3 linked regions of the Pseudorhodoplanes sinuspersici genome follow. The main gene of each other region encodes a partner of the protein of the gene in region 2 in a complex. Links are inferred from orthologs where the notes say so. Each region holds a gene or a part of one and is shown on either strand. Other genes may lie near its edges. The genes, in order: dnaN, CAK95_RS06595 and CAK95_RS23320.

The links.
Region 1: the proteins of CAK95_RS06595 (region 2) and dnaN are in contact, whole or in part, in a cryo-EM structure (PDB 8GIZ), measured with the Escherichia coli proteins. The link is inferred for Pseudorhodoplanes sinuspersici from one-to-one orthologs.
Region 3: the proteins of CAK95_RS06595 (region 2) and CAK95_RS23320 are in contact, whole or in part, in a cryo-EM structure (PDB 8GIZ), measured with the Escherichia coli proteins. The link is inferred for Pseudorhodoplanes sinuspersici from one-to-one orthologs.

The regions. Positions count from the first base shown.
Region 1 is NZ_CP021112.1:1,933,622-1,936,750, forward strand. What follows is about bases 152-3,049. They hold dnaN (DNA polymerase III subunit beta), read right to left. Parts: upstream 2,211-3,049; coding sequence 1,092-2,210; downstream 152-1,091. Other genes in these bases: recF (DNA replication/repair protein RecF), read right to left, coding at 152-977; dnaA (chromosomal replication initiator protein DnaA), read right to left, coding at 2,328-3,049. Also shown: more of recF, read right to left, coding at 1-151; more of dnaA, read right to left, coding at 3,050-3,129. UniProt on the Escherichia coli protein: Confers DNA tethering and processivity to DNA polymerases and other proteins. Acts as a clamp, forming a ring around DNA (a reaction catalyzed by the clamp-loading complex) which diffuses in an ATP-independent manner freely and bidirectionally along dsDNA.
Region 2 is NZ_CP021112.1:1,335,523-1,338,651, forward strand. What follows is about bases 114-3,011. They hold CAK95_RS06595 (DNA polymerase III subunit gamma/tau), read right to left. Parts: upstream 2,539-3,011; coding sequence 688-2,538; downstream 114-687. Other genes in these bases: CAK95_RS06585 (formate dehydrogenase accessory sulfurtransferase FdhD), read right to left, coding at 114-347; CAK95_RS06590 (YbaB/EbfC family nucleoid-associated protein), read right to left, coding at 358-684; CAK95_RS06605 (HIT domain-containing protein), read left to right, coding at 2,805-3,011. Also shown: more of CAK95_RS06585, read right to left, coding at 1-113; more of CAK95_RS06605, read left to right, coding at 3,012-3,129. UniProt on the Escherichia coli protein: Part of the beta sliding clamp loading complex, which hydrolyzes ATP to load the beta clamp onto primed DNA to form the DNA replication pre-initiation complex.
Region 3 is NZ_CP021112.1:4,788,693-4,791,672, forward strand. It holds CAK95_RS23320 (DNA polymerase III subunit delta'), read right to left. Parts: upstream 2,015-2,980; coding sequence 986-2,014; downstream 1-985. Other genes in the region: metG (methionine--tRNA ligase), read right to left, coding at 1-864; tmk (dTMP kinase), read right to left, coding at 2,011-2,679; CAK95_RS23330 (D-alanyl-D-alanine carboxypeptidase family protein), read right to left, coding at 2,706-2,980. UniProt on the Escherichia coli protein: Part of the beta sliding clamp loading complex, which hydrolyzes ATP to load the beta clamp onto primed DNA to form the DNA replication pre-initiation complex.

The sequences.
Region 1 (3,129 bases), 600 kb from region 2 along the record:
ACTTCATCGAGCAGCAACAATGGTGCGTAGCCAGTCATGTCGGCGATCAGGGCAGTATGCGCGAGCACCAGACGGATCAGGATCGCTTTCTGTTCGCCCGTCGAGGCGTCGGCTGCCGGAATGCCTTTTGGTCCATAGGTGACCTCGAGATCGGTGAGATGCGGGCCATCGAGCGTGCGGCCCGCAGCGGCATCGCGCGAGCGACTATTGCGGAGCACATCGCGATAACGTTGCTCGATCTCGGATGCGGGTTCGGCGAGCAGCGCATTCTCCATCCAGCCATTCAATTTGATCTCGGCAAACGGAAATGCTGTGGCCGCGCCGCGGCCCGCCGCGAGAGCGGTTTGCAGCCGCGTCATGGTTTCGCTGCGCAGGGCCGCGACCGCAACAGCAAGCTCCGCCGTTTCATGCTCGACGGCGTCGAGCCAATGCGGATCGGGATTGGGACTTTCCAAAAGACGGTTGCGCGAGCGCAGCGATCGCTCGAGAGCGGAGACACGGCTCGAATGTCTGGCATCGACAGCCAATACCAGTCGGTCGAGGAAGCGTCTGCGTTCGGCCGCGGGCCCGCCGAACAGGCCGTCCATGGCCGGAGTCAGCCAGACGATACGCAGGTGATCGGCAAAGTCCGCGGCGGAACCGGCAGGCTCCCGATCGATCCGATAGCGACGCCCGCCGGTGGTTTCCCCTGCCTGCGGAGCTTCGATGCCGGTACCGAGCATGGTCAGCCCCAACGCTCCCTCGATTTCGGCTGAGACGGCCCAGGAGCCATCACCTTCAGCGAAGGCGACCTCGTCGAGCGTCGCGCGCCGGAGGCCTCGTCCTGGCGTCAGGAAGGAAATGGCCTCGATCAGATTGGTCTTGCCCGCCCCATTTGGTCCCACGAGCACGACAGGCTGCTCGCTCACCACAAGGCTTGCGGCGCGGTAGCTGCGAAAGTTGGTCAAGCTTAGGCGTCGGATAGAGGCGGCTGGCATGGGCGGGATATCAGTATCCGCTTGTCCCCGTGAAAGCGGGGACCCAGTTTATCTTGTGCTGGTTTCCCGCCGTAGCGGGAATGAGCGGAGAGAGTGTGCCCAACCGGCGCTTGCTCACACCCGCATCGGCATCAGCACATAGAGCGCGTTGCCGCCCTCCTTGTCCTGGATCAGCGTCGGCGAACCGGGATCGGCCAGCTTCAGCACGGCGGTCTCGCTTTCGATCTGCGAGGCGATGTCGAGCAGGTAACGCGAGTTGAACCCGATATCGATCGGATCGGCGTCGTATTCAACCTCGATCTCTTCGGTGGCGCTGCCGGAATCCGGATTGTTGACGGACAATGTCAGCTTGCCGCCGGTGAGCGCGAGCTTCACCGCCCGGCCGCGTTCGCTCGATACCGTCGAGACGCGATCCACGGCGTGTTCGAACTCGCTCTTGTCGACCTGCAGGATTTTGGAATTGTTCAGCGGGATCACCGGGCCGTAATCCGGGAAGGTGCCGTCGATCAGTTTCGAGGTCAGCACCACGTCGCCGATGGTGAAACGGATTTTCGACGTCGACAATTCGATCGCGATTTCCTGATCGCTGCTTTCGATCAGTCGCTGCACTTCGCCGACCGTCTTGCGCGGTACGATCACGCCCGGCATGCCGGCAGCGCCGGACGGCAGCGGGATTTCGAATTGCGCCAGACGATGGCCGTCGGTCGCAACGGCGCGTAGGGTTTCGCCTTTAGCGCTGTTCGCTGTGTGCAGATAGATGCCGTTGAGATAGTAGCGCGTCTCTTCGGTCGAGATCGCAAACTGGGTCTTGTCGATCATCTTCTTCAATTCGGCGGCCTGCAGCTTGAAGCTGTGGGTCATGTCGCCGGCATTGAGATCGGGAAAATCGCTTTCGGGCAATGTCTGCAGTGTGAAGCGCGAGCGGCCGGCGCGGATCGTCAGGATGCCGCGGTCGCCCGTCGCCTCGACAACGATCTGCGAACCTTCCGGCAGCTTACGGACGATATCGTAGAACATATGCGCCGGCACCGTGATCGCCCCCGCGGGCGACACTTCGGCAGCAATCGTTTCATTGACTTCGAGATCGAGGTCGGTGGCCTTGAGCGACAGTTTGGCGCGCTCAGCCCGGATGAGCACATTGGCGAGGATCGGAATGGTATTCCGTCGCTCGACCACGCGATGCACGTGCCCGAGCGATTTGAGCAATTGCGCGCGCTCGACTGTGACCTTCATCCGCAACCCCCGACTCGCCTGCAAAGGCGCCGCTGTGACGATAACCGGCCGCCGGCGGGTGCCGGTGGCCGGGGGACGCGAAAGTGCCGTGCCGCAGCAGTTTCGGCAACCCTTTTTCTACTCCTGAAGCTGCCGCTTCAGGCTGTCGACTTCGTCCGCCAGGGAGGTGTCGGTGCCGACGAGATGCTCGATCTTGCGGACCGCGTGCAGGACCGTGGTGTGGTCGCGCCCGCCAAACCGGCGGCCAATTTCGGGCAGCGACCGCAGCGTGAGCGTTTTCGCCAGGTACATCGCCACCTGACGCGGGCGCACGACATTGGCCGTCCGCCGCGACGACAGGAGGTCCGACCGGCTGACATTGTATTGCCGCGCGACAATGCGCTGGATGTCCTCGATCTTGACCCGCTTCGGCTCCTGCGGACGGATCAGGTCCTTCACCTCGCGTTCGGCCACTTCCATGGTCACCGGCTGAGCGGTCAGCTTGCTCAGGGCCAAAAGACGATTGAGCGCGCCTTCCAGATCGCGGCCGTTATGCGTGATCGATTTCGAGATGTAGGACACCACCGTCTCGGGGACCTCGAAGCCCTGATGATGCTGGCGGGCTGCGCTGATGCGGTTCTTCAGGATTTCGAACCGCAATTCTTCCCCAAGCGGACCCATTTCCACGACAAGCCCACCCGCAAGACGCGAGCGCACGCGATCGTCAAGGGTTTCGAGGTCGGCTGGCGGCCTGTCGGCGGCGACCACCACTTGCCGGCCAGCATCGATCAGCGCGTTCAGCGTGTGGCAGAATTCCGCCTGCATGTTCTTGCCGGTCAGGAATTGCAGGTCGTCGATCACCAGTACGTCGATGCCGCGCAGCGCTTCCTTATAGGCAATCGCCGTCTGGCTCTTCAGCGCCGATACGAAGCCATACATG
Region 2 (3,129 bases):
GAGGTCTGCACTTTCTTCTTCAGTTTCTCTTCGTAATCGGTCTGCCTCTCCGTGCGCACCACGACGACCGACAATTCCTCGTCGTAATCGACCTCGGTGACGATATCATCCGGCTGCAGCATGCCCTGATTGAGCAGATAGCCGATGGCGAGATAATCGGGATGATCGGCGATGGTCATCGCGGTCACGATCTCCTGCGAATTCAGAAAGATCGTCAGCGCGCGCTCGACCGTGACAACGGTCTCGATCTCGGCGCCAGTCTGGTCAATGCCGCGCACACGCTCGGTCAGCCGCGGATCGTACGGATCGGGCTTGATCAGATAATCGTCGTCTTTTTTCGCGGTCATCCAACCGTCTTTATCCGAACGGAAGTTTCAATCCCGGCGGCAGCGGCAATCCGCCGGTCAGCCCCTTCATCTTCTCGGCCATCACGCTTTCGGATTTCTTGCGGGCGTCGGCATGCGCCGTGACCAGAAGGTCTTCCAGGATTTCCTTCTCTTCCGGCTTCATCAGCGTATCGTCGATCTTCACGGCTTTCAGATCGCCCTTGCCGGACAGCGTCACTTTCACGACACCACCGCCGGAGACGCCTTCGACCTCGACGGCTTCGAGTTCGGCCTGCATCGCCTGCATTTTCGATTGCAGCTCGGTGGCCTTCTTCATCATGCCCATGAAATCGACCATGGCTTACCTTTCATCATCCAGATCGTTGTCGGCGTCACTATCCTCAAATGGCATATCGCCATTCGTCGGCACCGGATCAACCTCGCGCGGCCGCACTGCGACAATCTCGGCTCCCGGAAAGCGTTCCAGCACAGCCTGCACCAACGGATCGCTGCGCACACCGCGCTTCAGATCGGCCTCGCGCGCTTCGGCCTGCGATTTCAGCGTCGGTTCGCCGACCTCGCGCGACAGCACCACGACCCATTGCCGGCCCGTCCATGCCTTGAACTTCGCCGCCAGATCGTTGACCAGCGAATGCTGGGCGCCCTGCTCCAGCGCGATTTCGAGCTGCCCATCCTCGCAGCGCACTAGCCGCACGTCCCGCTCCAGCGCCGTCTTGATCTGCAGATCGCGCTTGTCGGTCGCGAGCTTCACCAGCTCTTCGAAATTGTTGATCACCAGACCCTGCGGTGCAGGCGCCTGTTCGATGGAGCGCGGAACAATGCTCAAGGCCGGCGCACCGGACCCGCGCGGCGCACCGCGCGGCGCTTCAACGCGGGGCGCGAAGCCTGCGCCCGATGACCCCGTATTGGTGAACGATGCCGATGCACCGCCGCCATTGGTGCGTGGCGCCGAGACCGGCGCACTCTCCGCCGCCGAACCATGACCGAGCGAGCGGATCACATCGTCCGGCGTCGGCAGATCGGCGGCATAGGCAATACGAACGAGCAGCATTTCCGCTGCCGCGATCGGCCGGCCGGCCTGCTGCACTTCCGACATGCCCTTCAGCAGCATCTGCCACGTGCGCGCGAGAATGCGCATCGAGAGCTGCGCTGCAAATGTTTTGCCGCGCGTGCGTTCCGACTCGCTGAGCGACAGATCGTCGGCGACGGACGGCACCAGCTTCACACGCGTGACGAAATGCGTGAATTCGGCCAGATCGGACAACACCACCGCCGGATCGGCGCCGGAATCGTATTGGTCGCGCAATTCCTTCAGCGCCGCAGCGATATCGCCACGCAGCAGCATCTCGAACAGATCGACCACGCGCGCGCGGTCTGCAAGACCGAGCATCTGCCGGATATCGTCGGCGCGCACTTCGCCTGCGGCATGGGCGATCGCCTGATCGAACAGCGACAGCGAATCGCGCACCGAACCTTCGGCCGCGCGCGCAATCAGCGCCAGCGCCTCGGTCTCAACTTTGACGTTTTCCTTGTCCGCGATGTTCGACAGATGCCGCACCAGCAAATCGCCATCGACACGCCGCAGATCGAAGCGCTGGCAGCGCGACAGCACGGTGATCGGCACTTTGCGAATTTCCGTCGTCGCGAATACGAATTTCGCATGCGGCGGCGGCTCTTCCAGCGTCTTCAGCAGCGCGTTGAACGCTGCGCCAGAGAGCATGTGCACTTCGTCGAGGATATAGACCTTGTAGCGCGCAGAAACCGGCGCGTAACGCACGGCATCGTTGATCTGCCGCACGTCGTCGACGCTGTTATGCGAGGCCGCGTCCATTTCCAGCACGTCGATGTGGCGGCTTTCGATGATCGCCTGGCAATGCTCGCCCATCACCGGCATGTCGATGGTCGGCCCTTTGATCGAGCCGTCCGGCAATTGATAATTGAGCGCCCGCGCCAGAATGCGCGCCGTCGTCGTTTTGCCGACCCCGCGCACGCCGGTGAGAATCCACGCTTGGGGAATGCGGCCTGTTTCGAAGGCATTGGAGACGGTCCGGACCATCGCGTCCTGGCCGATCAGGTCGGCGAAGGTGGAGGGGCGATAGCGGCGGGCCAGCACGCGATAGCCGGACGCGGTGTCAGTTGCAGCCGCCTGCGGCGCAGTCTGACCCGGCGAACGATTTTCGGCGTCGCTCATTCCCTGTTGGGCTTTCCGTCTGGAGCTTCCGGGTCCGCGGCGCCGGCGCGTGGCCCGGCCACCGTTCAAGAAATAAGTGGGAGGCTGACGAGCGACCCGAACCGGAGCTCGTTAGGGCTGCTTCCTTCCGGACCTGACCCGGTTGGCGAGTGGCTCGCCCACCGCCAACCTCCCGCGCTTTATATCGGGCCTTAGCGCTCCGAAAGCAAGCATATCCGGCGCCGTCGTGATAACCTGCCGTTCCCCGCAATACCTTGGATATCCACATGAATTCAGACGGCTGGTCGCTGCACCCGCAATTGGAGCGGGACACGATCCTTCTTGGCGATATGACGCTGTCTCGCGTCCTCATCATCAAGGACGCCAATTACCCCTGGTTGCTGCTGGTTCCGCGCCGGCCGGCGATCGTCGAAATCATCGACCTCGACGAGGTGGAGCAGGCGCAGCTTACGGTGGAAATCGCCCGGGTCAGCCGCGCCCTGAAAGACGTCACCAAATGCGACAAACTGAATGTCGCCGCGCTCGGCAATGCCGTGCCGCAGCTGCATGTCCACATCATCGCCCGCCGCAAAACCGACAAAGCCTGGCCGA
Region 3 (2,980 bases), 3.5 Mb from region 2 along the record:
ATGCGGCACGGCAAGTCCCGCCGACATCAGGAAAGCCGGCCAATAGACCGCATGAAAACGCACGATGTCCTTGCCGATCACGTGCAGATTCGCCGGCCAGTATCGGTTGAACATCTCATTGTCGTCAGGAAAGCCGATGGCGGTGATATAATTCGTCAGCGCATCGACCCACACATACATGATGTGCTTGTCGTTGCCCGGGACGCGGATGCCCCAGTCGAAGGTCGTGCGCGAGATCGATAAGTCCTGCAGGCCACCGCGCACGAAGCTTGCCACTTCGTTGAGGCGTTCCTTCGGCAAAACGAAGTCCGGGTGTTGGGCGTAAAGGTCGAGCAGCTTGTCCTGATAGGCGGACAACTTGAAGAAATAGCTCTCCTCCTCGACCCATTCGACCGGTGTGCCAGATTTGGTCGCGAGCCGCACCTTGTGCTCGTTCACATGGGTTTCGTTCTCGGCGTAATAGGCCTCGTCACGAACCGAATACCAGCCGGCATATTTCGACAGATAGATGTCGCCCGCCTTCTCCATCCGCTCCCAGATCGCCATCGAAGCCTTGTGGTGGCGATCCTCCGTGGTCCGGATGAAGTCATCGTTCGAGCAATTCATGCGCTCGACCATTTCGCGGAAGCGCTGCGCATTGCGATCGACAAGATCCTGCGCACTCATCCCCTCTTTCGTGGCCGTCTGCTGGATCTTCTGGCCGTGCTCGTCGGTGCCGGTCAGGAAATAGACGTCGTAGCCGTCGAGTCGCATGAAGCGGGCGATCGCGTCGGTCGCAATCGCCTCATAGGCGTGGCCGATATGCGGTACGCCATTGGGGTAGGAAATCGCAGTGGTCAGGTAATAGCTGGGCTTGGCCGGCATCGGATGCGTTCAATCTGGTCTATGGGGTTGGCAAGATTCAAGATTTAAGTCCGCTTGCCCGGATCGGAAACCCGGCGCAACCGGAACCGAGTAGCGCGGGCAGGATCGGCCGACAGGGCTATCAGTCGCGAGCGGCCTCGGCAAGACGGGCGAAGGCCCGGAAAATCAAGGGCTTGCGGTCAAGATTGTAGATATCGGTGGTGCGCGCAACGCTATTGATCTCCTGCCAGACATCGGCGAGGCGCGCAGCCTTTGCCTTGTCATGCTGAACGATGTTCAAACGCGCCGTCATCCAGTCGTTGATGGCATCGAGCGCCACTTCGAAAGCGCGCAGGTCGCTGATCGCCAGCGCGTCGGCCAAGGCGTGCAGCTCGCGCGGGTCGGTGACCGGCAACCGCTCCAGCAGTGCCGCAGTCTGCCGACGCAACTTGAAAGCCGGGCCATCCAGCAGTGACAAGGCGCGGCCGACACTGCCCTCGGCCGCCTCGATCACATCAGGCTCGACACTCTCTCCCGTCGTCTGCGCCAGCGCCTGACGCAGATCGCTGGTCGCGAGCGAACGCAGCATCAGCCGATGACAGCGCGAGCGGATGGTCGGCAGGACGGAGCCAGGCGCGTGACTGACAAGAAGAAACAGCGACCGTGACGGCGGTTCCTCAAGGCCCTTAAGCAGCGCATTGGCACTTTCGGCATTGAGATCGTCGACCGCATCGACAATCACAACACGCCAGCCGCCAAAGCCTGCAGTCGAGCCGAGAAACATCGCGACCTTGCGCGCATCCTCGACGCGGATGATGCTGCGCAGTTTACCGGTGTCGCCGACCGTACGCTCCAAAACCAGCAGATCGGGATGCGACTGCGCCGTGATTAATCCTGCCGTTGGATTGTCTGGTGAGACAGCAAGCGATCTTGCCTCTTGAACCACAGGTGCCGCCGGATCGGGATGCGCTAGCACGAAACGGGCCATGCGAAAGGCCAGTGTCGCCTTGCCGATCCCCTGCAGGCCGCCGATCAGCCAGGCGTGCGGAATGCGCCCGGATCGATAGGCATCGAGCAGCGTCTGCTCTGCTTCGCTATGCCCGAACAGAACCGAGGTCTCGCGCGGATGGCTGATACCATCCTCATCCGCTGCACCGGCAACGCTTTTCACTGGCCGAGATCCTCGATCGAAAGCGGCGTTGTGGCCGGATCGAGCTTGCGCGACACCGCAGCCCAGATGTCATCGGCGACCGTGTCCTGCGGGCGGCCGGCATCAACCAGGACGCAGCGATCCGGTTCGCTGCTCGCGAGCTGTCGAAAGGCTTCACGCAGACGCTCGTGGAATGCGAGATCCTCGCTTTCGAAGCGATCGCTCTCCGCATTGCCACGCCGCGATTTGGCACGAGCCAGACCGATTGTGGCCGGCACATCAAGAACGAATGTCAGATCGGGCTTTGTGTCGCCAACCGTGATCTTCTCCAGCCGCTTGATCAGTCGGGAATCAACCTGCCCCAGCACGCCTTGGTAAACACGCGTCGAATCCGAAAAGCGGTCGCAGACGACCCACTCGCCGCGTTCAAGCGCCGGACGAATCGTTTGCGTCAAATGATCGTCGCGGGCGGCGGCGAACAGCATCGTTTCGGCCTCGGCACCGAGCGGCTTTGCGGCACCCGACAATAGGACATGGCGAATGATCTCGGCGACGGTCGAACCGCCGGGTTCGCGGGTCAGGATCGAGGCGATGCCGAGCGTCTTCAGGCGCTCGGCCAGGCGCTTTGCCTGTGTCGATTTGCCGGTGCCCTCGCCACCTTCAAAGGTGATGAACCTGCCGCGCATGAAGCTCTCGTTTGTTGCAGGCGGCGTTATAGCTTTTTCAGGCCGGCCCGAAACCAGCCGCCGAAGATTTCAGTGACCGAATCCACCGCACGACGATGGATCGGGCCCTGCATCACGCTTTCAGCGGTCTGCAGCGGAACCTCCAGCGCAACATTGTCGCCGCGCCAGACCTTGAGCGTTCCAACCTTGGCCCCCTGCTCGACCGGCACCCGCAGCGGCCCCTGATAGACGACGCGCGCAATGATCCGCTCGGTACTGTTCTTCGGCACCAATATCCGAACCGGTATTTTGCCTGCGGCTT